3 regions of the Methylobacterium sp. J-059 genome follow, and region 2 is predicted to be linked to each of the others. Evidence: riboswitches for the same ligand, from Rfam matches in the RefSeq annotation. Region 2 holds a riboswitch; each other region holds the start of a gene.
What was found. A riboswitch is a leader RNA that binds a small molecule or an ion and turns the genes downstream of it on or off. The one in region 2 is predicted to bind cobalamin.
Positions count from the first base shown of each region.

Region 1: linked by a shared signal. The riboswitch ahead of MKK55_RS17830 (CbtB-domain containing protein) and the one ahead of MKK55_RS04340 (TonB-dependent receptor) in region 2 are both predicted to bind cobalamin.
Region 3: linked by a shared signal. The riboswitch ahead of MKK55_RS16075 (TonB-dependent receptor) and the one ahead of MKK55_RS04340 (TonB-dependent receptor) in region 2 are both predicted to bind cobalamin.

Region 1 is NZ_JAKSYA010000123.1:118,634-125,757, forward strand. Features, by position in the region: gene cobN (cobaltochelatase subunit CobN) at 1-1,200, opposite strand, end outside; gene MKK55_RS17810 (Uma2 family endonuclease) at 1,208-1,792, opposite strand; gene cobW (cobalamin biosynthesis protein CobW) at 1,874-2,908, opposite strand; gene MKK55_RS17820 (DUF1636 family protein) at 2,927-3,295, opposite strand; gene MKK55_RS17825 (CbtA family protein) at 3,288-4,037, opposite strand; gene MKK55_RS17830 (CbtB-domain containing protein) at 4,060-4,236, opposite strand; cobalamin riboswitch at 4,273-4,554, opposite strand; gene cobU (bifunctional adenosylcobinamide kinase/adenosylcobinamide-phosphate guanylyltransferase) at 4,622-5,149, shown strand; gene cobO (cob(I)yrinic acid a,c-diamide adenosyltransferase) at 5,146-5,748, shown strand; gene MKK55_RS17845 (cobyric acid synthase) at 5,783-7,124, shown strand, end outside.
Region 2 is NZ_JAKSYA010000041.1:43,771-50,894, forward strand. Features, by position in the region: gene MKK55_RS04320 (DUF2946 family protein) at 24-392, opposite strand; gene MKK55_RS04325 (SCO family protein) at 389-1,006, opposite strand; gene MKK55_RS04330 (copper chaperone PCu(A)C) at 996-1,508, opposite strand; gene MKK55_RS04335 (hypothetical protein) at 1,747-2,115, opposite strand; gene MKK55_RS04340 (TonB-dependent receptor) at 2,219-4,372, opposite strand; cobalamin riboswitch at 4,491-4,705, opposite strand; gene MKK55_RS04345 (DUF2778 domain-containing protein) at 4,774-5,928, opposite strand; gene MKK55_RS04350 (hypothetical protein) at 6,080-6,292, opposite strand; gene MKK55_RS04355 (hypothetical protein) at 6,291-6,644, shown strand; partial or broken gene MKK55_RS04360 (cupin domain-containing protein) at 6,720-7,124, opposite strand, start outside.
Region 3 is NZ_JAKSYA010000117.1:34,296-41,419, forward strand. Features, by position in the region: gene MKK55_RS29225 (histidine kinase) at 1-123, shown strand, start outside; gene MKK55_RS16065 (site-specific tyrosine recombinase XerD) at 120-1,106, shown strand; gene MKK55_RS16070 (App1 family protein) at 1,168-2,403, shown strand; cobalamin riboswitch at 2,488-2,696, shown strand; gene MKK55_RS16075 (TonB-dependent receptor) at 2,990-5,203, shown strand; gene MKK55_RS16080 (PepSY domain-containing protein) at 5,205-6,695, shown strand; gene MKK55_RS16085 (3-keto-5-aminohexanoate cleavage protein) at 6,840-7,124, shown strand, end outside.

The sequences.
Region 1 (7,124 bases), on a different contig from region 2:
GGCGAAGCCGGCGCGGCCGCCGCGGGACGGGTAGTCGGAAAGGACCAAGGCGATCCGGCGATGCCCGCGCGGCGTCGCGGCCAGGCGCAGCCAGGCGGCGGCACGGTCGGCGAGCGCCGCGATGCCGGCCGCGTAGGGCACCGCGCGGCGCTCGGCGTAGCCGTCGGCCGCGTCCGTTTCCTGCTTGAACGAGATCGGGAAGCTCGAGAGGCGGCCGTCGAATTCCGGCAGGGCCACCTGCATGGCGAGGTCCGCCGCGTTCATGCCCCGTGCCGACGCCTCCCAGGCCTCCTGCGGGCTGCCGACGGTGAAGGCCTGCAGCACCGGGCAATCGGCCGCGTCGAGGACGAACCCGGCATCCTCGCGCGCCGAAAAGGCGGTGGCGGCAACGATCAGGTCGGGTTTCCGCGCGCGGATCGCCGCGCGCACCGCGTCGACCGCCTCCGCATCCTTGAGGCTCGCCACCGCCAGGGTCAGCGTTCCGATGCCCCGCTCACGGAGGGCGGCCGCCAGCGCGTTGGCGGGTGCGCCGTCGCCGCCGAGAGCCGCCGAGCGGTAGACCAGGATCAGCGCGTGCGGCGCAGCCGCGCCGGGCGCGCCGAGGGCGAGCGGCGAGGCGCCGAGCGAGAGCGCCGCGTCGAGGCCGAGCGGTCCGCAGCCCGGGCACCATGCGAAGCCGCGCGGCAAGGTCTCGGGCGGTTCGACGGCGGTCGGGACGCCGATCTCGGCCGCGAGGCGCCCGAGCATGCGGCGCAGGTTCTCGGGGCCTCCGGCGCGGAAATATCCGTCGAGCACCGGCGCGAGGTCGGGCGCGGTCGAGAGCTCGGCGAGCCGCGGGTCGGGCCGGTCGCAGCCGGGCAGGATCACCAGCGGGATGCCGGCGGCCCGTGCGACGGCGGCGCAGCGCTCGACGCCGTAGCGCCAGTAGTCGAGGCCGCCGAGGCAGCGGATCACGACGATCCTCGCCTTCGCCACCACGGTCTCGACGTAGAGATCGACCGACATCGGGTGGCGCAGGCGCGACAGCTTGGCCAGGCGCAGCGACGGGAAGCCCGGGCCGCAGGCCGCGTGGGCATTGGCGACGCCGAGCAGGTCGGAATCCGTAAACGACAGGAACACGACGTCGCCAGGCTGTTGCCCGAGATCGACCGCCGCCTCGCCGTCGTCGAGGCTCACCGTATCGATGCGGATCAGGTGCATGCGATGGTCAGCCTGCGGAGCCGCCCGGCTCGTCGGGGACGAGGCGTGGCCGGCTCGGAAACGCGACGCCGTCGTAGATCTCGGCCGCGGGCATGGCGATCCCGAACGCCAAGAGCGGGACCGTCGCGTCGAGCCCGAGAAGACGGGTCTCAGCCCAATGCCGGTCCGGATCACGCGTCCAGAGGCGGAGTTCCGCCGCATTGGGTTCCACCAGCAGGATATGCTCCAGGTCGGCCATCGTGCGGTACTCGCCGAGCTTCTCGAACGCATCGAAGTCGCGCGTGCTCGGCGATAGCACCTCGACGACCAGCCGCGGCTGCGCCGCCTTCAGCGCGTTCGGATCGCGGGATCCGCAATCGACCCCGATATCGGGGCGGCGGATCTGGCCGGGCAGCGTTTCGACGCTGCCGTCCCCGGTGAACGGACGGCATCCGCTTCCGCGTAGGGCCGTGCGCAACCATGCGAGGATGTTCACGACGATGTCGTCGTGAACGTTGCGCGCCCCGGCCATCATCCGCACCGGCACGCCGCCGACGAGCTCGTACCGCTCCGCTTGGGCTTCCTGCCAGGCGAAGAACGCATCGATGCTCATCGGCTCAAGTCGGCGGTCCAGCATCCCGGAATCTGCGGTGGTCGTGAAAACGCGCAGTGTAGCCTGTGCGGCGGACAACCCCTAGCCGGCGAGCGCTTCGGCGACCGCGCCCTGGTCGAAGCCCTTCAGGCCGATCACCACCAGCGTGCCGTCGCGGGGCTCGGCCGCCGTCCAGGGACGGTCGAAATGATGGGTGATGCGGCGGCCGACGCCCTGCACCACGAGGCGCATCGGCTTGCCCTCGACGGCGCAGAAGCCCTTGATCCGCAGGACGCCCTCGGTCTCGGCCGCCTTCTCGACGCGGGCGGCGAGGTCGGCGGCGGTGATCGCCGTGCGGACCGGGAGCGCCACGGTCTCGAAGTCGTCGTGGTCGTGATCCTCGCCCGCGCCGTGATGCGAGGGGCGCGCGTCGAGGTCGTCCTCGGCGGCGGCCTGGAGGCCGAGCAGCACCCGCGGGTCGATCTTGCCGTAGGCGGTCTCGACCACCTTCACCGCGCGGGGAAGCTGGCGCTCCACCTCGGCCCGCACCTGCGCGAGGCCGGCGGCGTCGAGAAGATCCGCCTTGTTGAGCACGACGAGGTCGGCGCAGAGGAGCTGGTCCTCGAACACCTCCTCGAGCGGGTTGTCGTGGTCCACCGCCGTATCGGCGGCGCGCTGGTTGGCCAGAGCCTCGGGGTCCTCGGCGAAGGCGCCCGAGGCGACCGCCGGCCCGTCCACGACCGCGACGACGCCGTCGACGGTCACCCGCGAGCGGATCGCCGGCCACTGGAACGCCTGGACCAGGGGCTTGGGCAGGGCGAGGCCGGACGTCTCGATCAGGATGTGCTCGGGCGGGTTCGGGCGATCGAGAAGAGCCGTCATCGCCGGCACGAAGTCGTCCGCGACGGTGCAGCAGATGCAGCCGTTGGGAAGCTCGACGATCGAATCCTCGGTGCAGCCCTCGATGCCGCAGGCGGCGAGGAACGACTTGTCGAAGCCGATGTCGCCGAACTCGTTGACGAGGATCGCGAGCCGGCGCCCGCCGGCATTCTCGACCACGTGGCGCACCAGCGTCGTCTTGCCCGCCCCGAGGAAGCCGGTGACGATGGTGCAGGGGATCTTCTGGACGATGCTCATGGGGATCTCGCCGATGGCTCAGGCCGCGCGCGGCGGAAACGGGGGGATGCGGGCGACGACGCCCTTGCGGAATTCCTGCGGCCTCTGCTTCCACGGCACGATCCCGTCGGGCGTGCCGGCGTAGAGGCCGACGCCGTCGAGGATGATGCGTGCGGAATCCGCCGGGTCGAGGTCGCCGTAGACGTAGGTCCAGCGATCCTCCGCCGCCACGGCGACGGTGCAGGGCCGCTTGCAGACCGACAGGCACTCGACCGCTTCGATCGTCACGCCGTCGGGGGCGGGAAGCGCACGCAACGCGTCGAAGAGGCGGGCGCCCGCGCGCGGGCCGTCCGGCGCATCGCTCTCCATCCGGCAGGTGGTGCAGACGTAAAGGATCGTGTCAGCCACGGGCGCCTGCCGCGGCCTTCGGGCCGAAGGTCTGCCAGGCGCGCCCGAAGGCCAAGCCGATCACCGCCCAGAACACGAAGGCGATGGCGAGCGAGCGCGCGGCGAACTGCGCGGCGAGGCCGGCGGGAAGCTCGGACGGCGTCGCCGCCACCTCCGGCGCACCGGCCAGATGCGGCGCGACGATGAGCACGATTCCGCCGAGGATGGTGATCGGCACCCGGCGGATCGCGATGAGATAGATCCCCATCGCGGTGGCCGACGCCGTCATCACCCACCAGACCTGGCGGGCGGCCAGCGGGGCCGCCTCGCTGCCGGGCAGCTCGGGCGGCAGGCCCAGAGCCGGCGCGAGCGCCACGGCGAGGAAGCCGGCGACCGCGAAGGCGAGCCCGCGCTCGGGCGACGGCTCGCGGCCGGTGGCCAGCATCACCGCGCCGAGGAGCAGGGCGTAGCCGATCCCGCCGACGAGGGTCGCGAGCCCGGTGAACAGCATGCGCGGCAGGCCGGCGGCCGGCTGCCATTCCGGCTCGGCCTTGGTGTCGTGGTCGTGCCCGGCATGGGCGAGCACGATCGGCAGGCGCCCGGCCAGCGGGGCCGCCGAGGCGGCGGCGCCGGGAGCGGCCTGGGTCTCGTAGTGCTCGGCGGCGATGATCAGCGGCGAGGTGAGCGCGAGCTCGAGCCCCGTCACGAGGACGGCCGCGAGGAAGCCGGCGGCGAGCGCCGCCGACAGGAGCCGGATGAGCATGGGAACGCCTGGGTTCAGGCGGTCAATGGCAGGGGAAGTTCTGCGTGTGCCGGAAGTCGTGCGCCGCGTTGTGCAGCGCCGAGGCCGGCGAGAAGCCGGCGAGGAACACGAGCCCGAGGCCGAGCATGGCGGCGGCGACGATGGCGACGAAGCCCTCGTTCGCGCGGGTGCCGGTCTGGGTGAGGGTCTGGGTGGTCATGTCGACAACATCTCCGGCCGCCCCGCCGGCGGCGTTCGAGAAAGCGCGGGGGACGGCAGGTCTCCTGGCTCGCGGATCGCAGCGCCTGCCGCCTTCCCGAAACATCGGTGGCCGAAGGCAGGAGCTGAGGGCTCCCACGGCGTTCCGGGCTTCGATCCGCAACGCAGTCCCATCTCGGACAGGTCGGTTCAACGAAGCTCGGATCGCCGTGGGGACCCTGGCCGCTTACAGTTGCGGGGGCAGCCGCGGCATCGGGTTTCCCCTCACCGCATTCCCTTTTCACCCCGTCTCCGGGGCACCGTCGCGTCCAGCCATAGCCTGTCCGGTCTCCCCGCACAACGGAGGCTTTGACGGGCGCACAGGGGTTGGGGCATGGGTTCCAGCCATGCAGCAGGCCGCGCCTCGGACGACCCTCGTGCTCGGCGGTGCGCGCTCGGGCAAGAGCGCCTACGCCGAGAGGTTGATCGAGGCGGTGCCGGGCCCGTGGCTCTACCTCGCCACGGCACGGGCCTGGGACGACGAGATGCGCGCGCGCATCGCCCTCCACAGGGCGCGGCGCTCCGGCGACTGGATCACTCGGGACGTGCCGACCGCCCTGGCCGCCGCGATCGCGGAGGCGCCGGGGCCGGTGCTGGTCGATTGCCTGACCTTGTGGCTGACGAACCTGCTGCTCTCCGATGCCGACCTCGACGCCGAGACGGCGGCGCTCCGCAGTGCCTGCCGGGAAGCGCGCGGGCCGCTCGTCCTCGTGTCGAACGAGGTCGGCCTCGGGATCGTGCCCGACAATGCGCTCGCCCGCCGCTTCCGCGATGCGGCCGGACGCCTCCACCAGAGCCTCGCGGCCGAGTGCGACCGCGTCGTCCTGACGGTCGCCGGGCTGCCGCTCGTCATCAAACCGCAGGGAACGCCATGACCGACGACGCCGAACGCCATCGCGAGAAGATGGAGAAGCGCAAGGCGGTGCAGGACGCCGAGGTCGCGGCCAAGACGATCGAGAAGGGCCTGCTCATCGTCAACACCGGACCCGGCAAGGGCAAGACCACGGCGGCGCTGGGCCTGGCGCTGCGCATGCTGGGGCGCGGACACCGGGTCGGCGTGGTGCAGTTCATCAAGGGCGCGTGGGACACCGGCGAGGCGCATGCGCTGAGGACGTTCGGCGACCGGGTCGCGTGGCACGCGATGGGCGAAGGCTTCACCTGGGAGACGCAGGACAAGGCCCGCGACATCGCCGCCTGCCTCAACGCCTGGAACCGGGCGACCGACCTGATGGCCGACCCGAGCCTCCGTCTCCTGATCCTCGACGAGCTCAACATCGCGCTGCGCTACGACTACCTCGATCTCGACGCGGTGGTGGCCACCCTGAAAAGCCGTCGCCCGGACCTGCACGTCGTCGTCACCGGCCGCAACGCCAAGCCGGCGCTGATCGAGGCCGCCGACCTCGTCACCGAGATGGGCAGCGTGAAGCACCACTTCGCGGCTGGCGTGAAGGCGCAGGAGGGGATCGAGTTTTGATGGAATGGTCCCTTCAGCCGTGACCCGAAGCCTAATGATCCAGGGCACCGGCTCGGACGTCGGCAAGTCGCTGATCGTCGCCGGGCTCGCGCGCGCCTTCACCCGACGCGGGCTTCGGGTGCGCCCGTTCAAGCCGCAGAACATGTCGAACAACGCCGCCGTCACCGCGGATGGCGGCGAGATCGGGCGGGCGCAGGCGCTGCAGGCGCGGGCGGCCGGCGTCGCGCCGTCGATCCACATGAACCCGGTGCTGCTCAAGCCCCAGACCGAGGTCGGCGCCCAGGTGGTGGTGCAGGGCCGCATGGTCGCGACGGTGAAGGCGCGCGACTACCAGGCGTGGAAACCGCGCCTGCTGGAGGCGGTGCTCGACAGCTTCGACCGCCTGAGGACGCAGGCCGACCTGATTCTCGTCGAGGGTGCGGGCTCGGCATCCGAGGTTAACCTGCGCGCCGGCGACATCGCCAACATGGGGTTCGCCCGCGCGACGGATACGCCGGTGGTGCTGCTCGGCGACATCGACCGCGGTGGGGTCATCGCCAGCCTCGTCGGCACCAAGGCGGTGATCGATCCCGACGACGCCGCGATGATCGTCGGCTTCCTGGTCAACCGCTTCCGCGGCGACCCGAGCCTGTTCTCCGACGGCATGGACCTGATCGCGCGCCACACCGGCTGGGCCAGCCTCGGCCTGATCCCGCACTTTCCCGAGGCGGCGCGCCTGCCGGCCGAGGACGTGCTCGGCCTCGTCGGGTCCGCCGGCCCGGCGGCGACGCGCATCGCGGTGCCGGTGTTTCCGCGGATCGCCAACTTCGACGACCTCGATCCGCTGCGGACCGAGCCCGCGGTGGAGGTGGTGCTGGTCCGCCCGGGCGAGGCGATCCCGGGCGATGCCGCCCTGGTGCTGCTGCCGGGCTCGAAGACGACGATCGACGATCTCGAATTCGTCCGGGCGCAGGGCTGGGACGTGGACCTGCATGCGCATCTACGCCGCGGCGGCCGGGTGCTCGGCCTGTGCGGCGGATACCAGATGCTCGGGCGGACGCTGTCCGATCCGGACGGCATCGAGGGCGAGGCGCGGACCGTGCCCGGCCTCGGGCTGCTCGCCGTCGACACGGTGATGACGCCGTTGAAGCGGCTCGAAGCCGTCTCCGGCACCAGCCTGCCCGACGGCATGCCGTTCACCGGCTACGAGATGCATGTCGGCGACACCACCGGCGCCGACGCGGAACGGCCGCTGCTGCGCCTCGCCGACGGGCGCGCCGACGGTGCGGTCTCCGCCGACGGCCTGGTGTCCGGCACCTACGTCCACGGCCTGTTCGCCGACGACCGCCAGCGTGCCGCATGGCTCGCCCGCCTCGGCGCACGATCCGACGGCGCCT
Region 2 (7,124 bases):
GCCGGAAGAGGTTCGCGATTCGATCAGAGCAGGGTCGGCGGTGCCCTCGGCCGGCCGGCGATCCGGGGGCGATGCGGGGTGCGGGCGGGCGGCGGGGTCGGCCAGGCGACGGGCGACCAGCGCAGGACCCGCGCCGCCGGCTGCGGTGCGGCGACGACCGGCGCGGCGAGCCCCACGGCGCAGAGCGGGCAGGCGTGGCAGCCGGGAACGAGCGGAGCCGGCTCCCCCGCGGCGTCGGCTGCGCCGGCATGGCCGCAGATCGCCGACAGGCCGAGCGGCGCGGCGTCGGGCGCCATCCGCAGGGCGGCGAGCGGCACGATCGACTGCGCCCAGATCGCCAGCAGGATCAGCGCGGTGCCGAGGGCGCCGACGCGCTTCGCCCGACCCGTCACAGGACGGCCTGGATCTGCCGGAGGGCGAGCCCGTGCCCGGCCGCGAGATCGAGCGGGCCGACGAAGCCGCCGTTCCGGTCCATCAGGTAGACCATCAGCGTGTGCTCCAGGGTGTAGTCGCCCCCCGGCAGCGGGACCTTCTTGGAGAAGACGCGGTAGGACCGCGCCACCCGGTCGATCTCCTCGCGGGTCCCGGTCAGCCCCGTGATCGAATCGCTGAACGAGCCCATGTAGTCGCGCAGCACCGCGGTGTCGTCGCGCTCGGGATCGAGGGTGATGTAGTAGGCGCCGATGTCGCCGCCGGCCTTGTGCAGGTCGTCGATCAGGTTGGAGAGGTCGGCCAGCGTCGTCGGGCAGACGTTCGGGCAGCGGGTGAACCCGAAGAACACCAGGAAGGGCCGGCCGGCCAGCGTCGCCGAATCGAGGATCCCACCCTTGGACGATTGCAGCCGGAACGGGCCGCCGACCACCGACATCGCCGGCTTGGCGGGCCCGCGCGGCAGCATCGCCACGACGCCCCCGGCGATGCCGAGGATGCCGACGAGCACCGCCGCGAGGATGCCGTAGCCCGCCCGGCGCTGGGCCGGCGTGACGGGCGGCGGATCAATGGGCATGATCGTGGCCGCCGGCCGCCCCTTGCGCACCCTCGGGGGCCTTCGCGCCGATCGCCTCGACCGCGAACTCGACCGGGACGGTCCCCGCCTTCTCGAACCGCAGCGTGCCCTTGACGCGCTCGCCCTTCTTCAGGGGCGCCGTCAGGTCGACGAACATCATGTGGTAGCCGCCCGGCGCGAGCGTCACCGTGGCGCCGGGGGCGATGACCAGGCCGCCCGGGACCGGAGCCATCTTCATCACGGTGCCGTCCATCGTCATCGAATGGATCTCGACGTGGTCGGCCCCGGTCACCGTGGCGCCGAGCAGCGTGTCCGGCGCGGTGCCGGTGTTGGTGACGCTGAGGTAGCCGCCGCCGACCTTGGCGCCGTTCGGGGTCGCCCGCGTCCAGGGATGGGCGATCGCGAGCGCGCCGGCCTTGTACTCGTGGGCGCCGGCCGGGACCGCGAGCAGCGCGAGGGCGACGAGGGAGCCGGTCGCGCGGCGACGGAACAGCTTGGACATGGCAACTCTCCTGAAGGGGGCGGTGTCGGTCGCGGTCGCGGCCGCGGGCGGCCGGGCGGTTGGGGGACGGCGTCCCGGGCATGCCGGCTCGCGCGATCGCGAGGGGCCGAGCGACGGCGATGCGGCAGGCTGCATCGGTCGATGCGGGCCGAGGCCTTCCCGGAGCACGGCTTTCGGCGCGCAACCGTGAGGCAGGGCGCGACGCCGCGTTCCGGCTGGGCGGCGGCCGGGCGGTGGATCAGGCGGCGGGTGGGGCGCGTGCGCCGGCGCCGATGCCCGGCGGAGCGCGGGCGGCGGCGGCGAGGACGGGACGCCACGGAACGTCGACGGCCGGGGGAGCGGACCGGGCGACCGCGACGGCCGCCGGAACCGGCACGTCCGCCATCGGCATCGCCTGCGCGGCCGTGCAGCATGCCAGGTGGTCGCCGTGATGGGGCGCGTCGGCCGGGCCGTGCCCGTCCGCGCCGGATTCCTGCAGGCAGAGCGCGTGCGCCGGGTCGAGGGTGCGCACGCCCGTCATCCCGCCGAGGACGGCCTGCAGGGCGAGCGCGTAGAGCGCGGTCACGGCGATGACCGCGCGGCAGACCCGCCAATCTGGCCGCCACATGCGCATGCCCCACGCCTAGGGCGCCGGCCGCCGCCCCGTCAATGCGGCAGAACCGTGCGAGGCCGTTTTCGCCGGGCCTGCCGCTCGGATCGAGGGCCGCCGCTCAGAACCGCCCGGCCAGCGTCAGCCGCACGGCGGTGGGCTCGACCGGGTGGAAGTGCCGGTCGGCGACGCCGTCGGCCGGTTCGCCCGGCAGGCGCGAGATATAGTAGTAGGTGATCTGGTCCGACTTGGCGTTGGTCAGGTTCAGCACGTCGAGCGACAGGCTGAGGCCGTTGTCGAAATGGTAGCCGACGCGGCCGTTGAGCAGCGCCGTCGGCTTCGAGCGCACGGAATTGTCCTCGATCAGCGGGCGCGGGCCGAAGTAGCGCAGCCGCATCGCGCCGAACCAGCCGAGGGCCTCGCCGAAGGTGAACCCGGCCGACGCGATCGTGGTCGGCGCCTCGGGGATGCGGTTGCCGACCGGGTCGACGTCGGAGAAGCGGGCATTGGTGACGGTGAGGTCCCCCTCCAGCCTCAGCCACGGCGTCACCGCGTAGCGGTTGGTCCACTCGATGCCGAAGCGGCGGCTCGGCCGGCTCGGCTCCGTCGTGCCGGTGTCGCCCTGGAACAGGTTCTCCGACGCGAAATCGAGGCGGAACAAGGCCAATGCGGTCTCCAGCCCGGCGATCGAGCGGTTGCGGATGCCGACCTCGTAGCCGGTCGAGGGCACGAGGAAGGGCGAGCGCGCGATGTTGAAGAGGGGGCTCGCCGGGTCGACCGTCGCGGTCACGCCGCGCACGTCGTTCGAGTGGAAGCCGCCGCCGTAGTTCACGTAGAGCTCGGTGTCGAACCACGGCCCCAGCACCAGCCCGAGCTTCGGGTTGACGATGCCGTCCCGTGCCTTGCCGGAATTGGCCGCCGTGTCGGAGACCACGTCGCCGTAGTAGCCGTCGGCCCGGAAGCCGACGCTGGTGCGCAGCCAGTCGGTCCAGCGCACGCGGTTGTCGACGTAGAACGCCCCGCTCGCCTCCAGCACCCGGTCGTCGAGGACGCCCGTGCGGAACTGGCGGTTCGCGGTGTTGAACAGCCCGACGCGGATCGCGTCGGTGCGGGTCTGCACCCCGATCTCGTTCTCCATCGGATGCCCGAACAGGTCGCCCTGGAAGACGTGGCTCACCTCGCCGCCGCCGAGGATGCGCTGGTCGAGCTGGTGGAACTGGTCTCCGTTGACCGGATCGTTGAGGAAGTAGGTGAAGTCGTTGAACAGGTTGAGCTGCGAGCGGATGACGTAGGCCGAGGCCCGCGTGACGCCGGTGTCGTCGGTCATGCTCCAGCGGCCCGAGAGCGAGAACCGGCTGCTGTCGCCGCCGTCGGTCGGGTTCAGGGTGCCGAAGCGGCCGATGATCCCCTCCGACACCGCGCGCGACGCGATCTGGTTGGTCGCGGTCCAGCGGCTGGCATAGGCCATGCCGGTGACCGAGAACCCGTCGAGCGCCGTGCCCTGGCTGTAGCGCACCACGCCGTTCACCTTGCGCAGTGCATCCGGCACGTCCCACGGGCCGTCGTAGACCTGCGCCTCGCCCGCCACGAGCAGGTTGCCCTGGCCGAGGGGAGCCGAGGCGATGGTCAGCGCCCGCGCGTAGCCGAAGCTGCCGAACGAGGTCAGCGCGACGTTCTTGGCGACGGTGTCGAGGTAGTCGATCCGTACCGAGCCGGCCGAGGCGAAGTCGCCGTCGCGGACGAAGTACGGCCCCTTGTGGAACGCCACCGCGCCGACGAGCTCGGGGATCAGGAAGTTGATGTCGGCGTAGCCCTGGCCGTGCGCGTGCGTGCGCATGTTCACCGGCATCCCGTCGACCTCGATCGCGATGTCGGTGCCGTGGTCGAGGTTGAAGCCGCGCAGGAAGAACTGGTTGGCCTTGCCCTCCCCCGAATGCTGGGTGACGATCAGGCCGGGCACGGATTCGAGCACCTCGCCCGGCCGCGTGATCGGGCGGCTGTTGATCTCGGCGCCGGAAACGATGCCGGCGCTCGCCGCATCCACCGTCCGAAGCGCCCCGCCGGCGCCGATGGTGCCGCCGACGTAGCCGGCGCTCGCCGCAGCCCCGGCGGCGGGCCTGGGATCGTCGGCCGTCACGGAGATCTCGGCGAGGTTCGCCTCGGCCTCCCCGGCGGCGGGGCGCGCCAGCGCGGCCGGGCCCGAGAGGGCGGCGGCGCAGGCGAGAGCGAGCAGGGTTGGCGTTCGGAAGACGGGCGGGGACTGGGACGCGGACACGGGACCTCGGGCGACGCGGACGTGGCACGTCACCGCGAACGAGGCCGATCCACCGCTCCGTCCGTCGGACGGCCGGGGGCTTCGACACCCGCCGGAACACCCCGCCCGACGCGCTTCGCGTGTGACCACGACTGACGGCAGGTCTCCTGGCTCGCGGGTCATCGCCCGCCACCGTCTTCCCGGATGCGGCGCATCCAGTGACGTCCAGTGGTGGAAGGCTCGCCGCTTACAGTTGCGGGGGCAGCCGCGGCTTCGGGCAAGGCCCCGTCGGGCCCTCCCCTCACCGCGTTCCCTTTTGATCCTCGATGAGGAACCGTCGCGTGCAGGTTGCGTCGGGCGCCGCCGGCCCGTCAATCCGGCTTTCGGACGCCGTCGCCGGGTGTGGCCGATCGGTGACGCCGTCAGCGGCTCGCGGCGAAGCGGGCCGGGCCGTCGCCGCGGCCGGTCACCACGACGAGGCGGCGGATCTCACCGCGCAGGAACGCCTGCAGGAAGCGGTCGTAGTTGCGGAAGGACACGCAGCCGTTCGAGGCGCCGCTCGGCCCGAGCATGTAGGTGTGGGCCAGCAGCCCGTCGCGGCCGTGGATCGCGGCGGCGCCGCCCACCGGGTTGAGGCGGATCGCCCGCACGCCGTGGAACAAAGCCTCGCGCTCGGTGAGGTCGTAGGTGCCCGGCGGGGTCGAGCCGCGCATGCGCAGGTGCACGAAGTCGGGATGGTCCATGCTGGCGCCGAGGCCGGAATGGGCTTCCAGCACCTCGCCGTTCGGCAGGCGGACGGTGCGGGCGGTGATGTCGTAGATCGCCGTGCCGGCGCCCGCGTCGGGGCTGGGGAACAGGCGGCCGCGCGACCGCTCCAGCCCGGGGCTCTCGAGGGCGGCGTAGGCCAAAGCCGGGCCCGGGTCCTTCCGCGCGGCGAACAGCTCCTCGAAGAACGACGGCGTCTCGGCGGTGGGCGCCGGCACCGCCTCGGGCACCCGGCGCGGGGCGCGGCGCAGGGCGAGGCGCTGCGGCACGGGGGCGGCGATCAGGTCCGCCGGGCGGGCGACCGGCAGCGGCACGATCTGGGCCTGCCGCACGACCTCGGTGTCCCGCAGGACCTGGGTAACCCGCAGGACCTGCGTGTCCCGTAAGACCCGGCTTGCCCGCAGGGCCCGCACCTGCTCCACGACCTGGGCCTGCCGGCCGGTCTCCGCCGGGGGCGCGGCCTCGGTCGAGCGCGGCTCGGCGGCCGCGAGCGTCGCGATGGGCGGGGCGAAACGCGGCTCGGGCGGGGTGAGCGCGGCGCCGAGGGGCGCGCCCTGACGGTCCGCGCCGGCCTCCGGGCCCAGCATCGGCCGGGGATCGAACAGGGCGGCGAGGGCGGTAGACCCGGTGCTGCGGGCCTGGAGGCTCGCCACCTGCGGCACCGGCTCGGTCCCGCCGCCCGGCGGCACGCCCTCGAGGGTGACGAGGCAGAGCAGGGCGGCGAGCGTGTTGCGAAGGATCGGGTGGCGGCGTGCCCGCCGGCGGCGGGCGGGACGCGTGAGGCCGCAGGAGGAGCGCGGGTGATGAGGCATGCGGACTCGACTCGAAGGCGACCCGGTGCCCGCAGCCGCGCAGCGTCCGGCCCTCGCCCGCGACGGATCGGCGGGCGGCGGGCCGGCCGATGGGGTCGGCCGTGCGGGGATCGAGAGAACTGCGACTGATCCGTATTGGGCGCGCGTTTGGTTAATCCGCCCCTAAGCCGCCGGCCGACGCGTACGGATCGCGCGCGAAAACCCGCGAGACCCGTGCGCCGGGCGCGGCGATGATCGGCAGCGTCTCGCTCGACCCGCTCGACCCGCGCGGCGCGGGGATAAGACGGGGCATGCGCATGCACGCGAACGTGTTGCCGCTTCGTTCTTGCCGAGCCGGCCCCGAATCGGCGATACCGTCGCGCATGCGGATGCCCGTCCTCGCTGTCCTCCTGTCCCTGAACGCCCTGCCCTGCGCGGCTGCGCAGGCGCCGCGGGCGGCCGACCCGGCGGCGCTGGAGCAGGCGTGGCGCGACTGCGTGCGGGAAGCCTATGCGCACCAGCCGCCGGCCCAGGGGCGCGCCGGCTCGCAGCGCAACGCCCTCGACGAATGCAAGGAGCGCGAGGACGCCGTCGTCGCGGCGCTGATGGCCGCCCGCGACGTCGAGGCCGGACGCGATGCCCGCTCGCTGCCGGCCCGTGCCCGCGCCTGGGCGGCCTCGGTCGCCTCCTACGTCGTCGACCCGGTCTCGTCCTGGATCGCGATGCTGCGCAACTGAGCGCCGGCAATTCCCGCGCCGACGGTGGTCGGGTCGTTCAGAGGATCGGATGCATCTGCCGGGCGCGCCGGCGCGTCACCGCCCGTAGACGTCCTCGACGCGGATGATGTCGTCCTCGCCGGTATAGGAGCCGACCTGGACCTCGATCAGCTCGAGCGGGATCCTGCCGGGATTGGTCAGGCGGTGCAGCGAGCCGATCGGCAGGTACACCGCCTCGTTCTCGTGCACGAGGACCAGGCGCTCGCCCAGCGTCACCTCCGCCGTGCCCTTCACCACCACCCAGTGCTCGGCGCGGTGGAAATGCTTCCGCAGCGACAGGCGCCCGCCCGGCGTCACCCTGATGCGCTTGACCTGGAACCGCTCGCCGATGTCGACGCCCTGGGACCAGCCCCAGGGCCGGTACATCCGCCGGTGCGCGTCGGCCTCCGGATGGGCCCGGGCCCGCAGCACCCCGACCAGCTCCTTGACCCGGCCCGACTG
Region 3 (7,124 bases), on a different contig from region 2:
CTCGCGATCCTGGCCGGCCTCGTCTTCGCCGGCATGTTCGCGCTCGCGACCTTCGTGACGCCGACGCCGCGGGAAATGAGCGTGACCATCCCCGCCTCGAAGCTCCAGCCGGGCGGCCGGTGAGGGAGGAGCGTCCGCCCGAGGCCGAGCGGCGGACGCCGCCCGAGATCGCGGCCTACCTCGACATGCTGGCCGCCGAGCGCGGGGCGGCGAAGAACACCCTCGAAGCCTACCGGCGCGATCTCGACGACTACTTCGGTCACCTCGCCGACGAGGGCCTCGACCTCGCCGAGATCGAGGCGGCGGACCTCCGCGCCTACGTCGCCTCCCTCGAGCCGCGTGGCCTGAAGCCGGCCTCCGCCGCCCGGCGGCTCTCCTGCATCCGCGGCTTCCACAAGTTCCTCTACGCGGAAGGGCTGGCCGAATCCGATCCGAGCGCGCCGCTCACCGGCCCGCGCCGCGGCCGCGCGCTGCCGAAGGTGCTGTCGGTCGCCGAAGTCGACCGGCTGCTCGCGACGGCGCGCGCACAGATCGATGCGGCGGTCGAGGCCGAGGCGCCGGGCCAGGCGCGGCGGGCGCAGCGGATGCTGTGCCTGCTCGAGCTGCTCTACGCCACGGGCCTGCGCGTCTCCGAGCTGATCGCGCTTCCGCGCTCGGCCGCCTCGACCCGCGAGCGCTACCTCGTGGTGCGGGGAAAGGGCGGCCGCGAACGGCTCGTGCCGCTCACCGAGCTGGCGCGCGACGCGATGCGCCGGCACCTCGCCGCCTCGCCGAGCGACGCGCCGTGGCTGTTTCCCGCCGACAGCGAGAGCGGCCATCTCACCCGGCAGGCCTTCGCCCGCGACCTGAAGGCGGCGGCGGAGGCCGCGGGCCTGCGCGCCGACAAGGTCAGCCCGCACGTACTGCGCCACGCCTTCGCCAGCCACCTGCTGCACAACGGCGCCGACCTGCGGATCGTGCAGGAGCTGCTCGGCCACGCCGACATCTCGACGACGCAGATCTACACGCACGTCCTCGACGACCGCCTGAAGAGCATGGTCCGCGACCTGCATCCGCTGATGGACGAGCCCTCCGGCCCCGACGGCGCACCGGAGGTGCAGCCGTGAGGGCTCCGATCCGCCGCGTGCGGCGTTGACCGGCTCAGGCGACGGAAGCGGGCGATCGGCGATGGGAGTGCGTTTGCGGCGTTGGAGGAAGGGCGCGGTCCGGGCGCTGAAGCTCGTCGCCCGCCCGGTCCGCCGGGCGCAGGGGCGCGGCGGCATCGTCATCGAGCCCTATCGCGGCTACGGCTCCGCCGACGAGATCTTCCTGATCGGCCGCATCTTCCGCCAGTCCCATCCCGATACGGCACCGGGCGACGAGAGCCTGCGCGCGCAGCTGCGGGACATCGCCCGGCGGATCGCGCGGCGGGCGCTGAAGGACGCCGCCGTCACCGCCCGCTTCGGCGGCGCGCAGGCGCGGGTCGTGACCGACCGCGACGGCTACTTCCGCGTCCATCTCAGCCCGGAGGCGTTGCCCGCGGGCGACCATGGCTGGCACGACGTTGACCTCACGCTCGAGGCGGAGCCGCCGGTGCGGGCGCGGGGGCAGGTGTTCGTGCCGCCGGGCGCCACCGGCTGCGTCGTCGTCAGCGACATCGACGACACGGTGATGCGCACGGGCGTCGCCAACAAGGCCAAGATGCTGTGGCGGCTGTTCGTGGAGGATGCCGAGAACCGCGTCGCCTTTCCCGGCGTCGCCGCGCTCTACCGGGCCCTCTACGTCGGCCCAGACGGCATCGAGGCCAACCCGATGCTCTACGTCTCGCGCGCGCCGTGGGGCCTGTACGAGATGCTGTCGGAGTTCTTCACGATCCACGGCATCCCGGTGGGCCCGATCCTGTTCCTGCGCGAATGGGGCCTGTCGTGGAAGCACCCCCTCCCCCGCCGGGCGGAGGATCACAAGCGCGCCCTGATCGTCCACATGCTGTCGCTGTATCGCGACCTGCCCTTCGTGCTGATCGGCGACAGCGGGCAGCACGATCCGGAGGTCTACGGCCGGATCGTCGCCGACCATCCGGGCCGGGTGAAGGCGGTCTACATCCGCAACGTGTCGCGGGACGCCGACCGCATCCGCGAGATCGAGGCGCTGGCGCAGGTCGTCGCGGCCGCCGGGAGCCACCTCGTCATTGCCGCCGACAGCACCGCCATCGCCCGGCACGCAGCGGGCCTCGGCCTGATCGCACCGGGCGCGGTCGCCCTGGTGGCGGACGAGCACGCGGCCGGCGGCGAGCCGGCGGAGCTGACCGCGGAGACCGCCCTGCCGGGCGACCTCGGCTCCGTCCTCGGCGGCGCCGGAGGAACCTTGCCGCCGAGCGTCGTCGTCGAGGCGTCGGCGCAGGACGGATCGCATGTCTCGACCTAACGCCACCAAGCGTGCCGTCGCTGTCGCCGCCGGGTCACACTTCACAGAAGCGTGATTCCGGCCGTTGACTCTTCGGGACCGCGGAAGCCACTTGGCGGGGACGGTTCCCCTCGGGGATCAAAAGGGAACGCGGTGAGGACGAGGCTCCGAGGAGCCTTTCCGATGCCGCGGCTGCCCCCGCAACTGTAAGCGGCGAGCCTCCATCAACACGTCACTGGGTCACGGCGCCTGGGAAGACGATGAGGGGCAGCGACCCGCGAGCCAGGAGACCTGCCGTCAGTCGTGGTCACACGCGAAACGCGTCGGGCGGGGTGCCTCGACGGGTGTCGAGACGCATGGGCCCGCGCGGCGCATGCGGGGCGGCCTCGTTCGCGGTGACGTGCCACCACACGCGTCCGCACGTCCCTCCCATGCCCTTGCCTACCGCGAGACCCGCGCCGAACGACGCACAGGAAGCCGCCCGGCATCCGTGCGCCGGCGGCCGAGCCGCGTTCGGTCGATCGCCTAATTGTAACATTGTTACATTCGATGTAGGTCGAGGGTCGGGCAGGCCGTCGCGTCGCGCCGATAGAGCCGAATCCGATCCATGCTCGTTCTTCTGCAAACCGCTCGTTCCCTCGGGCGCGCGATGCGCTGCCCGCTCCTCGCCGGCACGGCGCTCGTCATCTTCGCTCCGCCGCGAGAGGCCGGCGCCCAGCCGATCGCCGGCGAATCGGCGAGCGTCGTGCTCGACACCCTCACGGTCGCGGGCGACGGCGTCGGCTTGAGCCGCGCCGCGCCCGTCGGCCTCAACCTGCGCACGCCCGACCGCGGCGCGAGCCGCCTCGGCCTCACGCCGCTGGAGACCCCCGGCAGCGTCGACGTCATCTCCGGCGAGACCGCGCGGCTGCGCGGCCAGGACACGATCGCGGACGCCGTGACGCAGAACGCCACCGGCATCACCACCATCGCCTCGCCGGGCAACGGCAACGGCGCCTTCACCAGCCGCGGATTCTCGGGGCCGAACTCGATCCAGCAGCTCTACGACGGCACGCGGCTGTTCGTCGGCGCCAACACGGTGACCTTCCCGTTCGACACCTGGAACGTCGAGCGCATCGAGGTGCTGCGCGGGCCGGCCTCCGTGCTCTACGGCGACGGGGCGATCGGCGGCGTCATCAACGTGGTGACGAAGAAGCCGACCTTCACGCCCATCAACGTGGTGCGGGCCGGCGTCGGATCGGACGGGATCGCGCGGCTCGCCCTCGATTCCGGCGGCCCGATCGGCGACGCGGTGGCCTATCGCCTCAACGTCAGCGGCAACCGCGCCGGCGGCTGGATCAGCCCGGACGGCGACTTCCGCAACCTCGCGGTCTCGGGCGCGATCCTGCTCCAGGCCACGCCCGACCTCGCCTTCACCCTGAGCCACGACCTCGGCTATCAGGAGCCGGCGCGCTACTGGGGCACGCCGCTGGTCCACGGGCGCATCCCGGATTTCATCCGGTTCAAGAACTACAACGTCCGCGACGCCAAGATCACCTGGGCGGACAACTGGACCCAGCTCAAGACGGAATGGACGCCCACCGCCGACATCACGGTGCGCAACACCGCCTACCGGCTGCAGAGCAGGCGCCACTGGCTCGACGTCGAGACCTACAGCTTCAACCGATCGACGCGATTGGTCGACCGGAGCGACTACACCGAAATCTACCACCAGCAGGAACAGCTGGGGAACCGGTTCGACGCCGCGTTCAAGGGCACGCTGTGCGGCTTCCGCAACGAGTTCCTGGCCGGCTTCGACGTGAACCACATCGACTTCCGGCACATCAACAACTTCTCGACCGTCGGATCGGGCCTCGTCATCAGCGTCCCGCTGACGGATTACGACCCGGGCTCGTTCCCGCTGAACGGCCGCGCCAGCCCGGCCTACGCGACAAGCACCGACCAAGCCTCGGTCTTCGCCGAGGACCGGCTGATCCTCACCGACCAGCTCTCGTTCCTGTCCGGCGTCCGGTTCGATGCCTCGACCCTGCAGCGCGAGAACCTGATGAGCAACGCGCAGTTCGAGAAGTCCTTCCAGGGCCTCGGCTACCGCTTCGGGCTGGTGTTCAACCCGACGCCGGACACCGCGCTCTATGCGCAGGTCGCCACCGCCACGGACCCGGTGAACAGCCTGATCACGCTGTCGCAATCGCTGGCCGGCTTCAAGCTCTCCACCGGCGAGCAGGTCGAGCTCGGCGCCAAGGGCGTGTTCTGGGACGGCCGAGGCGAGTGGACGCTCGCCGGCTACCGCATCGTCAAGGACAACCTGATCTCGGCGGTGCCGGGCCAGCCGAACGTCTCGACGCAGGTCGGCCGGCAATCCTCCTACGGGGTCGAGGCGGCGCTCTCGCTGCAGGTCACGCCGCTCTGGCGGGTCGACGCGAACCTCGCCCTGCTGCACGCACAGTACGATTCCTTCGACCTGGCCGTGAACGGCGCGACGATTTCGTACGCCGGCAACCGGCCGATCGACGTGCCCGAGCGGGTCGCCAACCTCTGGCTCAATTACGCCTTCGCGCCGACCTGGGAAGCACGGGTCGGGTTCCAGTACGTCGGCGAGGTGTTCAGCGATTTCGGCAACACCGCGCGACGCCCGGCCTACGGGCTGGTCAACCTCGGCCTCGACCATCAGGTCACGCCGGCCTCGCGCCTGTCCTTCCGCGTCTTCAACCTGTTCGACAAGGTCTACGCGATCAGCGGAAACGCGGTGGACGGGGTCGGCACAAACTGGCTCCTCGGGCGACCGCGCTCGTTCGAGGTCGCCTTCACGACGGCGTTCTGAGATGGCCTCCGCGGCGCGCACGCTCGCCAAGCTCGCTAAGCTCGGCAAGACGGGGAAGCGGTGGCTGCATCTCGGCCATCGCTGGCTCGGCATCGTCACGGGGCTGTTCTTCGCGACGTGGTTCGTGAGCGGCGTGGTGATGATGTACGTCGCCTACCCGTCGCTGACCGAGCCCGAGCGCCGGGCCGGGCTGCCCGCGATCGCCTGGGACGCGGTGCGGGTCTCGCCGGACGCGGCATTGGCCAACGAGCCTGGCTTTCCCCGGGCGCTGAGCCTGTCGATGCGGGGGGCCGAGCCAGTCTACCGGGTCGCGCGTTGGGACGGGTCCCGCCGCGCCGTCTCCGCGGTCGACGGCCGGGCGATCGGCCCCGCGTCACCGGACGAGGCCCTCGCCATCGCCGGCCACGATCCGCGCAGCCTGCGCCCGGCCTACCGCGACACGCTCGCCTACGATCTGTGGACGGTGCACCAGCGCTACGATGCGGTGCGCCCGCTCCACCGCATCGCGCTCGGCGATGCGGACGGCACCGAGCTCTACGTCTCGCAGCTGACCGGTGCCGTGGTGCTCGACACCACGGCGCACGAGCGATTCTGGAACTGGTTCGGCGCCGTCCCGCACTGGCTCTACGTCGCGCCGCTGCGGGCGCAGGCCGCGCTGTGGCGCAGGGTGATCGTGTGGGTCTCGGGGATCGCGATGGTCGGGGCCGTCACCGGGTTCGTGCTCGGGCTCCTGCGGATGCGGATCGCCCGACGCTATCGCTCCGGCGCGGTGACGCCCTATCGCGGCCTCGCGCGCTGGCATCATCTCGGCGGCCTGATCGGCGGGCTCGCGCTGTTGAGCTTCATCGTCAGCGGCTGGCTCTCGATGAACCCGAACCGCTGGTTCTCCTCCTCCAGCCCGTCGCAGGCGATGCTCGAACGCTACGCCGACGCACCCGGCGCCCGCACCGGGCTCGACCGCGCCGCGATCCGCCAGCGCGCCTGCACGGACGCGGCGGAGGTGCGGTTCACCTGGCTCGGCGGTGCGCCTCTCGCGGTGATCGCCTGCCGCGACGGACGGGAGATCGCCTGCTGCGGAACGGCGCCGGTCGCGCCCGACCGGCTGGACGCCGCCGCGCGCCGCCTGGTCCCGGAGGCTCGATCGATGACGACCTCTCGGCTCGAGCACGAGGACTTCTACTGGACGTCGCACCACCGCGCCCGGCGCCTGCCGGTGCTCCGGGTGGTGTTCGACGACCCGGCGGCGACGTGGTTCCACATCGATCTCGAGACCGGCGAGATCCTGAACCGGCTCGACCGGTCGGGCCGCGTCGAGCGCTGGGGCTTCGACCTGCTGCACACCCTCGATCTCCGCATCCTCCTGCGCCACCGGCCCGCCTGGGACGGGGTCATGCTGCTGCTGCTCGCGGCCGGATCGGTGATCGCGGGCTCGGGCGTGGCGATGGGCTGGCGCCGGCTGAGACGGCCGGCGGCCGGATCGCGCCCGGCTTGAGTGCGGGCCGATCCCCTCGCTCGGCTCGGCGAGGCTTGCTCAGCGAGGCTTGCTCAGCGAGGCTTGGCCCGCACGGGGCGGCAGCGCTACCATCGCAGCGAAGGGCCCGGAGCGGTTCGCGAACAGACAGGGACGGACGCTGCCATGGCGCGCGCGCGAAAAGTCATCATCACCTGCGCCGTAACCGGCGCGATCCATACGCCGAGCATGTCGCCCTACCTGCCGGTGACGCCGGAGGAGATCGCCGACGCCGCAATCGGCGCGGCGGAGGCGGGCGCGGCCATCGTCCACCTGCACGCCCGCAACCCGCAAACCGGCGAGCCCGACCAGACGCCGGAGGCCTTCGCCAATTTCCTGCCCGTCATCAAGCAGCGCTCGAGCTGCGTGGTGAACATCACCACCGGCGGCGCGCCGACGATGACCATCCAG